DNA from 2 places in the Paenibacillus sp. FSL L8-0340 genome. Region 1 is predicted to be linked to the other one. Evidence: a T-box and tRNA genes for the amino acid it is inferred to sense, from the RefSeq annotation. Region 1 holds a T-box; the other holds one or more tRNA genes.
What was found. A T-box is a leader RNA that pairs with one kind of tRNA and senses whether it is charged. The one in region 1 lies ahead of metG (methionine--tRNA ligase), so its partner is inferred to be a tRNA-Met.
Positions count from the first base shown of each region.

Region 1 (7,435 bases):
TATGAAGATGTAATATACGCTGTTCTGACTTCCCTGGTGGACCAAGGCTTTAGACAGCTGCTTATTTTTCGCGGCTGCGGCGGTCACTTGCTGGGCAATCTGGCAGTAAGGTTCAATCAGGAATATGAGGGAAAAGCCAAGGTAGATATTCCCCATCATCCGTTTCATGAGATCTGGTGCAGGCATGCTGATCCCGACATTCCGGGTGGTCATGCAGACAGCTTCACTACTTCTCTGGGACTTTATAAGCATCCTGAGGATATTAGGGAAGCGCAGATTTTTAATCCTGGCAGCAGTGAGCCGGAATGGGATGATCCCAATCTGGATTTTGGCAAATATTCCACAACAGGCGTCATAGGTGACCCAACCCATGCCAGTAGGGATCTTGGCGAGAAGCTGTGGAACGGTTCCGTTGAGGCCATTGCAGCAATGCTGCAGGGAATTGCTTTAGCTCAGTAAAAGTTGAACAAAATTGTGTCCGCAGCAGTTGCATTTATAACTGTTCGGGCGCTTTTTTTATTCTGACGCTGTGCGACACATAACGTGCAGGCTTGCTCAATGATGAACATCCGTTTTAATGGATAACAATTAATGGAATTTCATTAAAATAGACGCCTTAACTCCGTGATAGTTGCTGCTAGTGGAATCGTTGAGGGAAGCAAGCACGGACAAAGGTTTAAGTATGGAACGTGTTAAATTAAATGGATCGTAATGATTCAGTGAGAAGGGGTTGTATATGCTTAATGCGAATAGTAAAGCCAAAACGCTCGGCGATTATCTGAAATCGCGCCGAAACCGGTTTCAGCCTGAACAGGCAGGGTTTAAAGCATCCAATAGCCAACGAAGAACACAGGGACTCGAAGGGAAGAGGTCGCTATGCTGGCAGGTGTCAGTGCAACTTATTATACCTGGCTGGAGCAGGGCAGAGAAGTAACCGCATCCAGGGATATCATCGAGAATATCGGGAGGGCACTGCAGCTGACGCCGGATGAGCAGCAACATCTGTTCGAGCTATGGAATCCCCATGAGCGTGCAGCTGTTTCTTCTATTAGTACAACGCTTAATCCGCAGTGGAGGGAAATCATCGGGCAGCTGCCCTATCCGTCTTTCATCAGCAATGAAAGTTCCGAGGTTCTTGCCTGGAATGAAGAGGCAGCGAACATATGTGCTATACTGTAAGAAAATACTACAAAAGGGGGCAAAGGCTTGTCCTATCAGACCTGTGCGACACAGCTCCCCGTCCTAAAAACACAATATGACTGGCTCAAAGAAGTCGATAGTATTGCTTTACAGTCTGCCGTTCGGCATGTGGCAGATAGCTTTGACCGCTTTTTCAAAAAGCAAAATCAAGCTCCGCGCTTCAAAAGCCGGAAGCATCCAGTACAAAGCTACACCACGAAATTCACGAACGGAAATATCGCCATTGAAGGCAACCGATTGAAGCTTCCCAAGCTCGGCTGGATGCGTTTCGCCAACTCTCGGAAGCTGGAGGGTCGTATACTGTCCGCTACGGTACGGCAAAACGCCAGCGATAAGTATTTTGTCAAGCAGATGCACATATCGGCATTGACTTGGGGCTTAAGGAATACGCTGTGTGCTCAAGCGGGGAGCATTTTGCCAACCCCAGGTTTTACCGTCAATACGAGAAAAAGCTTGTGCTATGGCAGCGGCGTTTGGCAAGACGCACACCAGGGGGCTCCAACTGGAAGAAAGCCAAGAAACACATTGCCCGTATTCACGAACACATTGCAAATTCACGGAACAATTTTCTCCACAAGATGACAACGAAGCTGATCCGTGAGTGCCAAACGATCAGCATCGAACATCTGCGTGTGGCGAATATGATTCAAAATCCCAAACTCTCCAAGTCCATCGCTGATGCCTCCTGGGGCGAATGGGTGCGACAACTCACGTATAAAGCATCCTGGTATGGACGAACCCTCCGGGTTGCCGGCACCTTCGAGCCGACCAGTCAGCAGTGCCACGTTTGCGGCACGATCCATCCCGAAGTGAAGAACCTCTCGATTCGAGAATGGACATGTGTAGCTTGCGGAACACACCATGATCGGGATGAAAATACGGCTCATAATATCAAACAGTTAGCGGTATAGCAATTACCTATAAAAATAAAACGTAGAACTGCAGGAACGCAGGGGTCGCTTGCCCATAAGAGGAGGTTGCTCCTCTGTTCGCAAGAATCCCTCCTTCAAGCGTCAGCTAAGTGGTGGAGATTCAAAAGGGTTAGTTACTTAGCATCTGGCATTCCAGCCGGGCTGTTTCCTCTTCAATCCGTACAGTATCAATGCGTTCGAAGAGCAGCTTCAGTTCATGGATGTTCTGTCCTGCCTGAACAGAGGACTGCTGCCATCCAGCCTCATCAAGGGACAAGAAGATGCGGAGCTCATCACAGGAAAAAGGAATGAACGGATTCAGCAGATTAGCCAGATTAGCAATGATCTGTACGCAGGTGTAGAGGGTATCTCCGCAGGTGTTGCGGTCTTCCTTGATCTGCAGCCAGGGTTTCTGTTCATCAAAGTATTTATTGGCTTGGCGAATATAACCAAAGATAAACTCCAGAGCCTCCTTAAAACTCCCGGATTCGATCAGCCTGCCGGCTTCGGCGTATAAGGTGTCGAAGTTCGCTCTCCACTTAGGCTCCAGTATTCCCTCCGGCACACAACCCCCGAAGGCTTTATTTATGAAGGCCAGGCTGCGGTTTACAAAATTGCCGAAGGCACCGAGCAGCTCGCCATTATGGCTGTGGATGAACTCCCTCCAGGAGAAGTCGGTATCACGCTTCTCGGGGCCGTTCGCAATCAGGAAGTACCGGATTGAATCCGGCTGATAGCGGCTTAGAATATCCGGTACCCAGACCGCCCAGTTGCGGCTGGTAGAGAATTTCTGCCCCTCCAGCGTCATGTACTCGCAGGCAAACAGACGGTCAGGCAAATGCAATCCGCCCACTCCCAATAATATGCCCGGCCAAATCAGACTATGAAAAGGCACGTTGTCTTTCCCATGCACATAATAAGAAGTTGCCTTGCCATCCTCAGCGGCGCTGTCGCGATTCTCCAGCCAGAAATCCTCCCAACGGTTTCCTGACTCTGCGGCCCACTGCTTGCTGGCGGACAGATAGCCGCTGACCGCTTCGATCCATACGTAGATTTTTTTACCGGTAAATCCGTCTACCGGCACATCCACGCCCCAATCAAGATCACGGGTAGCCGCGCGGTCTTGAAGCCCCTCTTGCAGATAACGCTGAGTCAACCGGACGGCATTATCCCTCCAGCCCTGAGATGATTCCGCATAGTCTGCCAGTTCCTTTTGAAAGCTTGAAAGAGAAAGATAGTAATGCTCTGTAGGCCGCAGTACCGGAGGGGTTCCGCAGATTTTACAGGATCTGTCCAGCAGATCGGACGGGTCGAGCAGGGTGGAGCAGTAATCGCATTGATCGCCGCGTGCCTGCTGCCCGCAGACCGGACACGTTCCCTCCACGTACCGGTCAGGTAGAAACCGCTGATCCTGCTCGCAGTAGCACTGGAGCGTTGTCTTTTTGTACAGGTGCCCGTTGTCCAGAAGTTTAAGAAATAGCTCACGAACGACCGTGTGGTGGGTTTCCTGATCTGTCCGCGTATATAAATCGTAAGTGAAACCAAGCTTGTCGAAGCACTCCGCAAATTCCTCATGATAGCGGTCGGCGAATTCACCCGGCGTTACGCCCTCTTTGGCTGCCTGGACAGCCACCGGTGTACCATGGCAATCGCTGCCGGACACATACAGCACCCGATCACCTTTAGCCCGGTGGTAACGGGCCAGAATGTCACCGGGCAGAATGCTTGCCAGTCTTCCCAGATGCAGAGAGCCATTGGCGTAAGGCCACGCCCCTCCGATAAAGACATTGGACATTTTATCTCCTCCTAAAGTTTTGTGAGCGTTACTTCCAGATTGTCCTTCGAACAAAACTCGCTTCGGAAGCATATACTAAAGTTTTGTGAGCGTTACTCCCACTCGCCCCGGGAGCATTTTTGGGCAACAAAAAAGACTCCCGTCCCCAAAAGGGACGAGAGCCTGTGCTCACGTGTTACCACCCAACTTCATCAATGCCTTGCGGCATTCACCTCTTCAGGTACGTCCGCTGTTCGCGGGTATACCCTAGCACGATAACGGATGCGGGTTCCGGCGCAGCCTACAACCCTCCTGGAGGGGTTCGATGCGCAGCTCAGAGACCATATTCCCTTGGATTTTCTTTGCTCCTTTTCAGCGTCCGGAGCTCTCTGTGAAAGATTGGCCAAGGTACTCTTTCTCTTCTTAGCTTTTGTGGTTATCCTAATTAATGGTTATCTTACGGCAGGAACGCGGTAGAAGTCAAGCGATTAATGCGGTTTTTGAATCTGGATTCATCAAAGACCGCTAATCAGTTTAATAAACTCACGAATCGTCAAAGCTGTGTAGAGCAGAAGACGATAGGAGGGAAAGGGATGCGCAGAATTAAGATTTGGGAAGCGGTGGTCTGTTTAATGCTGCTTCTGACGGCAGTTGGATGTGCTTCGTCCTATCAGGCGCCGAGTGTTGTGGAGATCCAGAGCATGACTGGTTTGGATGGAAAACCTGAAGGTTTAGACAGCCCTTTATCGCCTGTATTAGAGGATGTATACGAACGCTCGATTTCCACTGAGGTCTATTCGGTTGAATAAAGGCTCTCTTCACAGCGTAATGAAAATTCTGTATAATGGGTCAACTATCGTTTTTATATAAAGAGAGGAGACCTGTGGAAGTATGGCGGCGGAAATCGTACATGTAACGACAGATGAACAGCTCCAGATGGGACTGGACATCCGCAAAAAAGTATTTGTTGAAGAGCAAAAGGTACCGGAAGAAGAGGAAATTGATGAGTATGATGTAATCGGCGACAATGTGCATCATATCTTGCTGATGGATGAGGGTCTCCCGGTAGCTACCGGAAGATTGATTTATTATAAAGCAGGCACTGCGAAAATGCAGCGTATCGCAGTCGACAAAGACTACCGCAGCAAGGGATACGGGCGTATCCTGCTGTTGGCGCTGGAGGAGCTTGCCCGTGAGCTGGGCCTCGAATCATCCATCCTTGATGGACAATGCCAGGCGGAAGCCTTTTATAACAAGCTGGGGTATGAAGTGATCTCTCCAGAGCCATTCTATGATGCAGGTATTTTGCATGTGAGAATGCAGAAAACGCTTTAAACCTCAAAGTACATATTCTTTCGTTAGCGGGGCAAGCTAGAGTTGAGCCTATTGGCCAATCCGAGCGCGAAGGAGTAGATCCTAAGTGATGAACAATGAACGTGAACGGTTTACAGCGGCCCAAAGAAACGGTGACGGCGACCTGATGAAGTTCCAGACCTCTTCAGGACGTGTGCTGGACTACCAGCAAGCGCTGCAGGAGATTCAAGCGGGAAGCATAGCCGGAGTGAATGTGTTCAAAGGCAGAGATGGCGAGTTATACATCCGTGGCGATGCGGATGGCGATCCCACGAATAATCTGGATCAGCTGCCGCAATTCTAAAACCGCATAAATAAGAACAGCCGGACAGGCAGTGTCAGTTGACACTGCCTGTCCGGCTTTTTTGAAATATAAGAATTTGTATGCTTCACGCTATAAGTTATCCTTCTATTTCTACTTGCAGCTTCAAGGTTATAAACTGCAGTTAATAAAGATACGGGAAACTGAACCTCAAAGCTCATATATCTCATGCTGAACAAGAAACTCCATGTCTCCGGTCATCCCCTCAAATTCAGGCTTCCGGTCGCTGTAGTGCATTAAATAGATCAGCTTGCGTACATCATCAGGCAAAGACATCAGTTCCCGGAGGGTAGTATGAACCTGCCCCGATCCGCTGAGCTCACAGTCGTGAAAAATCTTCCGGACGCCGTGCTTGCGGACAAGCTTGATCAGCAGCTCAGGCTGGAAGGTCATATCGGCGCTGTAAAAGATATCGTTATTCAGCAGCAGCGAGTAGCTGTCCCGGCCGCGAATATGCGGGGTGCGAATCAATTGCAGTGTAATTTCCGGGGAAAGGGTGTAAGACTCACCTGGACGCAGGGTGGTTACATTGAACATTTCTTCGAGGGAATCTGCACGGGCTTCCTTTGAGCGAGCGCTCTTGCGGATGTGATCCCACAGCGGTTTGAGCAGTGTCTCTGGCAACAGCAGCTGCATTTTTCGGTTATTATCCTGCATCAACTCTATTGCCAGCTCTTCCAGCCCGCCGACATGATCATTATGGATATGTGTGATTAGCGTCGCGTTCACCTCACGGAACGATCGCCCTAATTGATGCATGGCGAGCGGGGCTGTAGCACCACAGTCTATGAGAAGCGAGAAGTTGCCATCCAGCAGCAGCCCGTTGTTATTATGGTAGTTATTGGAAAAAGCATCACCCGTACCTATCATTTGCAGTTGTATAGTCATACCGAAAATCCTCCAGTTCTAATTGTTGCCAAAGCAGGTTAACGTTATATTTTCAATATAGTAACATTTTGATGACAGAAATGAAATTTTCATCGTACTTCGGCGCAACTTGTGTCACCCTCGGCAGTATATATTAACAGCATGAATTATTTGGAGGGTCTCTGCTTATGAGGTGGAAAAAAGTTGCTCTGTGCGTAGTTGTATTTTCCCTGATGGGAAGTTCATTATTGTTCGCGGACGCTGTAAATCAGAAAATCAGGGTATGGAACAATGGGAAGGAAATGGCTGATGGCGGCTATTTGATTGATGGCAAGGCTTATATCCCGGCCAGGGAGGCTGGAGGCGTCGTGAACTGGGACGGTTCAGGCAAAGTGACCATTCTTAAGCCGAATGTACAGATTATTCTGTATAAGGGCGATGATGTATTTGGTAACGTGAATATCGGAAAACTCAAATTTAAGGTGTTGTCACAGGTGGACAGCTTGACAGATAGCATCACAGCAGTAAAAGTAGCCATTACCGATCCATCGGGAAATGTGAAGGACATTCAGTCGCAGGAGCTGGGCGGTTCGAAAAAAGAAGATTTCTGGTTCTCTACCTCAGAGTTCACCTATGATTTTAAAGAGTCCGGGAAGTACCGGGTGGGCTTCTATATTAAAGCCTCCAAGAATGTAGATTACGTACTTGTGTCAGAGAAGGTAATCACTGCACTAGATTAGGTATTTTGCACTGCCCTCAAATTGACCTGAACTTATCATACGTGTTACGATACCAAATGTAGGATAATTCAATTCAAAGTGAGGTATTTCAATGAGCGATCACAAACATGAGCATGGCCATGAACATGGTGAAGCATGCGGTTGCGGACATGATCACGACCATGAGCACGAGGAGTTTGTGCTGACCTTGACGAACGAGCAGGGCGAAGATGTAGAAATGGTGCTGGTAGAAACGTTCGATGTGGGCGAGAAATTATACGCGCTGTTG
Region 1 covers NZ_CP151967.1:3,023,968-3,031,402, forward strand. Annotated here, with positions in the region: gene NST07_RS13475 (creatininase family protein) at 1-459, shown strand, start outside; gene NST07_RS13480 (helix-turn-helix transcriptional regulator) at 877-1,179, shown strand; partial or broken gene NST07_RS13485 (RNA-guided endonuclease TnpB family protein) at 1,198-2,111, shown strand; gene metG (methionine--tRNA ligase) at 2,242-3,906, opposite strand; T-box leader at 4,054-4,319, opposite strand; gene NST07_RS13495 (hypothetical protein) at 4,479-4,694, shown strand; gene NST07_RS13500 (GNAT family N-acetyltransferase) at 4,777-5,220, shown strand; gene NST07_RS13505 (DUF3892 domain-containing protein) at 5,306-5,542, shown strand; gene NST07_RS13510 (MBL fold metallo-hydrolase) at 5,711-6,448, opposite strand; gene NST07_RS13515 (copper amine oxidase) at 6,616-7,167, shown strand; gene NST07_RS13520 (DUF1292 domain-containing protein) at 7,259-7,435, shown strand, end outside.

Region 2 (7,435 bases), 2.7 Mb from region 1:
AACCTGAACTTGCGGACGCCGCGGACTATGAACAATTTAGACACTTCGCGGGGGTGTACTGCTTTCCGCCAATGGGCTGGCATTTTACAATTCATTATGAAGAAGGCCTGCTGTATGTAGACCGGCTGTTCAATCAGGAGTTCAAAAAAAAGAAGTTCCAGCTTAAATTAGTTGCAGATACCGCGGAAGCAGTAGTACTGGCCTGTGTGGTGTGTGACAGCACCTTTACTTTTCATAAGGCTACGGAAGTAAAGTCCCAACAGGTAACCTACAGTTTCGATACCTTGAACCTGCCTTATGAGAGATCCGGCGAATAAAGCCGGTAAAACAATAAAGCAGCGGAAGCCTGAGCAGGAATAATACTCTTGGCAGCCGCTGCTTTTTTGTGTCTGTACTTTAGGAAACCGGATAAGCAGAAGTTACAGCCAGAATGATTTGGTAATAATTACGAGCAGAATAAACAATACCAGAATTGCCGCAGTCGATGTGCCCAAACCGCCTACAGGACCAACATTTTCTCCGCAACCACATGAACCCATTTCTCATTCCTCCTTCAAAAGTGAGTACAGCATAGAATATGCAGAATGCTCTTCACTGCTTGGGTGAAATGGAAATATGTTGTTGTGTACTCAGCCGGTCTGGTTTATTTATCCGCCATGAATGTTACGTATGTTGCTGCTGCAAATACAACAACCAGCACCAAAGAAATGACACCCATAATCCGTTCATTTTTCCAGGCACGTATTGTGTTTGCAATATATAGGATCATGAGCCCTGCCATCATTAGCGACAGATTGATGCCCGTTATAAACAACACAACAAACCCTATCATTACACAACCCCAAATAATCATGAACCACAAAGGATAATTTTTAAAGATCGTTTTAAACATTTTTCCGTCTGCCTCTATTCCATCTCAAATTTATACTTCCCTATAATCTCACAATCCAGTCTCGCTAGCAACGGAGGAAGTTTGTCCGGCAGCCGTAAACCAAAAAAGGACAAGCTCTTAGAGCCTATCCTTATCCATATAGAACACATAATTCCATATTGATCCAATTTATACGAGAGGTGCTTGAATCAATGTTGCGAAATTGAACTTGTGTACGTGACCATCATTTAAAGTAGTTTGACCTGTAACAAAATGCATATGGCTTGCTCCTGCCCGAATCGCTTGTCCTGTAACTCCTGCGAACCGGTGGTTGTGCCGATCTGCACCTTCTTCAGCCAGTTTAGTGCTCCCTTCAAATTCATGTACGTGTCTCTGTGCCTGGGTTGAGCCTGTTCTTATCTTCTTTATTGTAGGCCGTTTCTTCTTCATCCAATGTCTGCCTCCCTAAAATTATGCAACTTCACATCATCTTATTTAAGACAAACTCGGATAGGTGCACAGCCATTATCAGGTCTTTTCTGGATTCAAAAAAAACCACAACATAGCAAAAACCCCTTGCTAGGCAAGGGGTTTAGTGAAGTGGGCCCTACAGGACTCGAACCTGTGACCAATCGGTTATGAGCCGACCGCTCTAACCAACTGAGCTAAGGGCCCGGATCTAAAGTATCCGTATGATAAACAATGGCTGCAGGAAAATAAATTGGTTGCGGGGGCAGGATTTGAACCTGCGGCCTTCGGGTTATGAGCCCGACGAGCTACCGGGCTGCTCCACCCCGCGTCAGTAATCATATTCAAACAGCGACAATAGTTAATATACAATATAGCAGGCACTAAAGTCAAGGATGATTTTGTTAATTTATTCAGGGCAGGAAACGTACCCCGTAGCGGCCCTTGCGGGAGCGATAAATTTCCACAAATCGCGGATCATGATAGCCGTAAATCCAACCGTCCTGCTCCAGCCTCTTGGCCAGGCAGCCTGCTTGAAATCTCGTCCTGAACAGCTTCGCGAAGTATATCCAGTTCATGATGCCTTCTTCTCCTTTGTTACGATAATGGATGTCTTCCTTCCCTGAAGTTATCATGCCCAGTTTATAAAATATAAGCCGCAGAATACGGTATCCGCCAATAAAAAAACAGCAGGCCCTAACCTTGCGGTGAGGGCCTGAGAAACATTGCCGGATACAATTCTGCTACACGCCGAACGAGGCCGGATCTTTGCGCCAGGACTGCAGCAGCGCTACATCGCTGTCAGCGATTGTGCCTTGACTCAGTGCTACATCAATCAATGTGCTGTAGTTGGACAAGCTTTGCAGCGGCACACCAGCTGCCGCAAATGCCTCAGTGGCCCGGTCCAGCTCATAGCTGAAGATGGCCAGCACGGCCAGCACCTCTCCTCCGGCTTCCTGTACGGCCTGCGCCGCCTTAATCGAGCTACCGCCGGTAGAAATCAGGTCCTCAATCACAATGACCTTCTGTCCGGGAGAGATAATCCCTTCGATCTGGTTCTGTTTGCCGTGGCCTTTCGCTTTGTCGCGGATATATGCCATCGGCAGATCCAGCTTGTCGGCCACCCAGGCCGCATGCGGAATCCCCGCAGTGGCTGTGCCCGCAATCACTTCAGCGTCCGGATAGCTGGCTCTGATCAGCTCTGCGAAGCCAGCAGCAATGTAGCCGCGTACTGCTGGAAAGGCCATGGTCAGGCGATTGTCACAATAGATCGGCGACTTGATGCCGGAGGTCCAGGTAAAAGGCTCCTGCGGACGCAGCGCCACTGCCCCAATCTCCAGCAGATAGCTGGCGACTTGCTGGCTTTTATTCGATAATGTGCTCATGCTTGAGTCATCTCCTCAATAATAGATAGTGCGGCTGCGCGCGGATCCGCCGCAGCCGTAATAGGCCGGCCCACTACAAGGTAGTGGCTGCCTTGCCGGATAGCTTGTCCCGGCGTCATCACCCGGGACTGATCGTCCAGGGAAGACCCTGCCGGACGAATGCCCGGGGTAACCGTGCGGAACTCCGGGCCGCACGCGTCAGAGATCGCCGCCGACTCCTTAGGTGAAGCTACCACACCGTGCAGGCCGGCCTCAGCCGCCAGCTTGGCGTAACGCACCACGGTGTCCGCTACATTCCCGGCAATGCCAATCTCGCTGTTCATCACTGCCTGACTGGTGCTCGTGAGCTGTGTCACTGCGATAATCAGCGGCATTCTCAGGGACGGGTGCAGGCTGACCGCCTGGGCAGCCCCGTCCAGCGCGGCAGCCATCATAGCCGAGCCGCCGGAGGCGTGTACGTTGAACATATCCACACCGAGCATCGTAAGGCTCTCCGCCCCACCCCGCACCGTATTGGGGATATCATGCATTTTGACATCGACGAACACAGAATAACCGCGGGCCTTCAGTTCTCTGATGAAGTCTGGTCCGGCTGCATAGAACAGCTGCATTCCAACCTTCATGTAACAAGGAATGCCTTCCAGCTTCTCAATGAGCAGTCTCGCTTGCGCTGCATCAGGATAATCCAGGGCAATCATCAGCCGCTCAGCCATTTCATCCCGTCTGGTGATTTCTCCGACATTCTCGTGTTCAAGCTGCTGTGGGTCCATCTGTTTCACGTACGGATCAGCTCCTTTGGTCATTTTTTAACAGTTACCGGGTCCCCGGGCATAGCGGAACGGTCTGCGATAACGCAAACCGTTCCTGTGGCATGCCCGAAAGGGCTACTCATACATCTATAGGTTATTGTCCGACAAAAGCGGGCATGGACTGGGACGAGAAGTTGATCGTCTGCAGCATGATCAGCAGCGCCGTTACCGTATCCAGTGAGGTCATACATACGACACCGTTCTCTACCGCTTCACGGCGGATGCGGAAGCCGTCACGCTCCGGCGTTTTACCTTTAGTCAGCGTATTGAAGACAAAGTTGGCCTGACCACCGCGGATCAGATCAAGGATTGTCGGCTCTCCTTCATCCAGCTTGTTGACATTCATCACGTTCAGGCCTGCCTGCTCAAGGGCATGCGCCGTGCCGCCGGTGGCAATGATTTTGTAGCCCATGGCGTGGAAGCCCTTCATCAGCTCAACTGCCTCAGCTTTGTCTTTGTCTGCTACCGTAACGATGATCGCTCCGGTTGCCGGAATTTTCATGCCTGCTCCGATCAGACCTTTATAGAGCGCTTTGGCATACAGCTTGTCGCGGCCCATGACTTCGCCGGTCGATTTCATTTCCGGTCCTAAGGTAGGCTCTACTCTGCGCAGCTTGGCAAAAGAGAACACCGGCACTTTTACCGACACATAGTCGCTTTCCGGCCAGAGGCCTTCGGTGTAGCCATCGTCTTTCAGCTTGCCGCCGAGAATGATCTTGGTAGCCAGATGGGCCATAGGAATGCCGGTTACCTTGCTCAGGAAAGGAACCGTACGCGAAGAGCGCGGATTCACTTCTATCACATATACTTCATTCTGGTAAATGACGAACTGGATGTTGACAAGGCCAATCGTTTTCAGTTCCTTGGCTATCTTGATGGTGATTTCGCTTATTTTCTGCTTCAGACCTTCATCCAGATATTGCGGCGGGTAGACAGCGATGGAGTCACCGGAGTGGACACCCGCACGTTCTACATGCTCCATAATACCAGGGATGACCACAGTCTCGCCGTCGCAAATCGCGTCAACTTCGACCTCTTTGCCCAGCATGTAACGGTCGATCAGCACCGGATGCTCCGGATTCACCTTCACCGCTTCAACCATGTAGCTCAGCAATTCCGCATCGTTGTAGACAATCTCCATTGCACGGCCACCCAGTACATAGGAAGGACGTACGAGTACCGGATATCCCAGCGATTGAGCTGTTTCTACGGCTTGACTCACATCGGTTACCGTCTTGCCTTTAGGTTGTGCAATATTCAGACGGGCCAAAAGCGCTTCGAATTTCTTGCGGTTTTCAGCTTCGTCGATGCTTTCCAGACTGGTGCCGAGAATATTTACACCGGCTGCAGCCAGCGGCGCAGCAAGGTTAATAGCAGTTTGTCCTCCGAACTGAACGATAACGCCAATCGGATTCTCCTGGGCGATGACATTCATGACATCCTCGAAGAATAACGGTTCAAAATAGAGCCGGTCCGAGGTGTTAAAGTCGGTCGACACCGTTTCAGGGTTGTTGTTAATGATTACAGCTTCATAGCCGGCTTTCTGGATCGCCCAGACCGCATGAACGGTACTATAATCGAATTCAATCCCCTGACCGATCCGGATAGGTCCGGACCCGAGCACGATAACCTTCTGCTTGTCGGAATGGATAACCTCATTCTCCGTCTCATAAGTGGAGTAGTAGTAAGGTGTGGAGGCTTCGAACTCAGCCGCGCATGTATCTACCATTTTGAAGACCGGAGTTAGTCCCTGCGCAAGGCGCATAGCACGAACATCCACTTCCTTCGTCTGAGCTCCGCCCGGCCGGCCTTCCGCCCGGATCTCAGCAATTGCCCGGTCAGTGAAACCTTTGCGTTTCGCTTGATACAAGGTTTCGGCACTCAGCGTCTCTTCACTGCGCAGCACATCCTCGAAGTTCACCAGGCCTTCAATCTTGGACAGGAACCACCAATCAATGCTGGTGATATCCTGAATCTCCTGCAGGCCGTAACCGCGGCGGAACGCTTCCGCGATCAGGAACAGCCGCTCGTCATCCGCTTTGGCAAGACGACCCCGCAGCACGCTGTCTTCCAGCTGCTCTGCGCCCGGCAGGCGGAAACGGTGGACACCGATTTCCAGGGAACGGACTGCTTTATGAATCGATTCTTCAAAGGTACGGCCAATCGCCATGACTTCGCCGGTCGCTTTCATCTGCGTGCCCAGTTTACGGTTCGCCGATGTGAACTTGTCAAACGGCCAACGCGGAATTTTGCTGACGATATAGTCCAGTGTTGGCTCGAAGCAGGCGTAGGTCTGTCCTGTAACCGGGTTAACGATTTCATCCAGCGTGTAGCCGAGAGCGATCTTGGCTGCCATTTTGGCAATCGGGTAACCGGTCGCCTTCGACGCCAGCGCCGAGGAACGGCTGACCCGGGGATTTACTTCAATGACATAATATTGATAGCTTTGCGGATCAAGCGCGAACTGCACGTTGCAGCCGCCTTCGATATTCAGCGCGCGGATGATCTTGAGTGACGCGCTGCGCAGCATTTGGTATTCGCGGTCGGACAACGTCTGACTCGGTGCCACAACGATACTGTCGCCAGTATGTACACCGACAGGATCAAAGTTCTCCATGTTGCAGACAACGATACAGTTGTCGTTCGCGTCCCGCATAACCTCATATTCAACTTCCTTCATGCCGGCGATGCTTTTCTCCACCAGACATTGACCGATCGGGCTGTAACGGATACCCGCTTTGACGGTTTCACGCAGCTCTTCCTCGTTGTCGCAAATGCCGCCGCCGGTTCCACCGAGCGTATAGGCTGGACGAACGATCAGCGGATAGCCGATTCCTGCGGCAAAACCCATCGCTTCTTCCACAGTGGTGATAATCGTGCTCTCTGGTACTGGCTGATCCAGCTCGCGCATCAGATCGCGGAACAAATCACGGTCTTCTGCCTTCTCGATGGATTCCAGCTGTGTGCCCAGCAGCTTCACGTTCTCCGACTGCAGCACACCTGCGCGGGCCAGTTCCACGGCCATGTTCAGGCCGGTCTGTCCGCCCAGTGTCGGCAGCAGGCCATCCGGGCGTTCCTGGCGGATAATCGCCGTAACAAACTCAAGTGTAATCGGCTCGATGTATACCTTGTCGGCCATATTGGTATCGGTCATGATCGTGGCCGGGTTGCTGTTGATCAGCACTACCTCCACGCCTTCTTCTTTGAGTGCCTGGCAGGCCTGTGTTCCTGCATAGTCAAACTCGGCAGCCTGGCCGATGACAATCGGGCCGGAGCCGATGACGAGAATCTTTTTAAGTTTATCGTTCTTTGGCATGTTATAGAGCTCCTTTCACGGCTTCAAGCTGTGCTTTGGGTTGTGGTGCCGTGATTCTGGCATTTGCGGCAAGCTGGGCCTGGCGTGAGCCTGCTGGCGTTTTCGCTTTGTGATCAGCAATCATTTGCAGGAAACGGTCGAACAAATAGCTGCTGTCATGCGGTCCCGGCGCCGCCTCCGGATGGTACTGCACCGAAAATGCGGGGTAGCGGGTATGTTTGAGTCCTTCGACTGTCTTATCATTGTTGTTGATATGTGTAACCTCAAGCTCGGTATTGACAACTGAATCCTCGTTAACTGTGTAGCCATGGTTCTGCGAGGTAATGAAGCAGCGTCCGCTTTCCAGTTCCTTTACCGGGTGATTCCCGCCACGGTGGCCGAATTTAAGCTTCTCTGTGTCGGCGCCGCAAGCCAGGGCGAACAATTGGTGACCCAGGCAGATGCCGAAGATCGGGTATTCGCCGAGCAGCTCGGAGATCGTGTTGACGGCATACGGCACGTCTTTAGGGTCCCCAGGGCCGTTGGAGAGCTGAATGCCATCCGGGTTCAGGCGGCGGATCTCATCTGCAGTCACATCATGCGGCAC
Region 2 covers NZ_CP151967.1:5,684,957-5,692,391, forward strand. Annotated here, with positions in the region: gene NST07_RS26145 (serine hydrolase) at 1-317, shown strand, start outside; gene NST07_RS26150 (YjcZ family sporulation protein) at 420-539, opposite strand; gene NST07_RS26155 (hypothetical protein) at 644-832, opposite strand; gene NST07_RS26160 (YmaF family protein) at 1,061-1,321, opposite strand; tRNA gene NST07_RS26165 (tRNA-Ile) at 1,473-1,546, opposite strand; tRNA gene NST07_RS26170 (tRNA-Met) at 1,594-1,670, opposite strand; gene NST07_RS26175 (hypothetical protein) at 1,753-1,917, opposite strand; gene pyrE (orotate phosphoribosyltransferase) at 2,083-2,724, opposite strand; gene pyrF (orotidine-5'-phosphate decarboxylase) at 2,721-3,494, opposite strand; gene carB (carbamoyl-phosphate synthase large subunit) at 3,628-6,849, opposite strand; gene carA (glutamine-hydrolyzing carbamoyl-phosphate synthase small subunit) at 6,851-7,435, opposite strand, start outside.
Region 2: it has a tRNA-Met gene. The T-box ahead of metG (methionine--tRNA ligase) is inferred to sense a tRNA for this amino acid. The anticodon was not compared.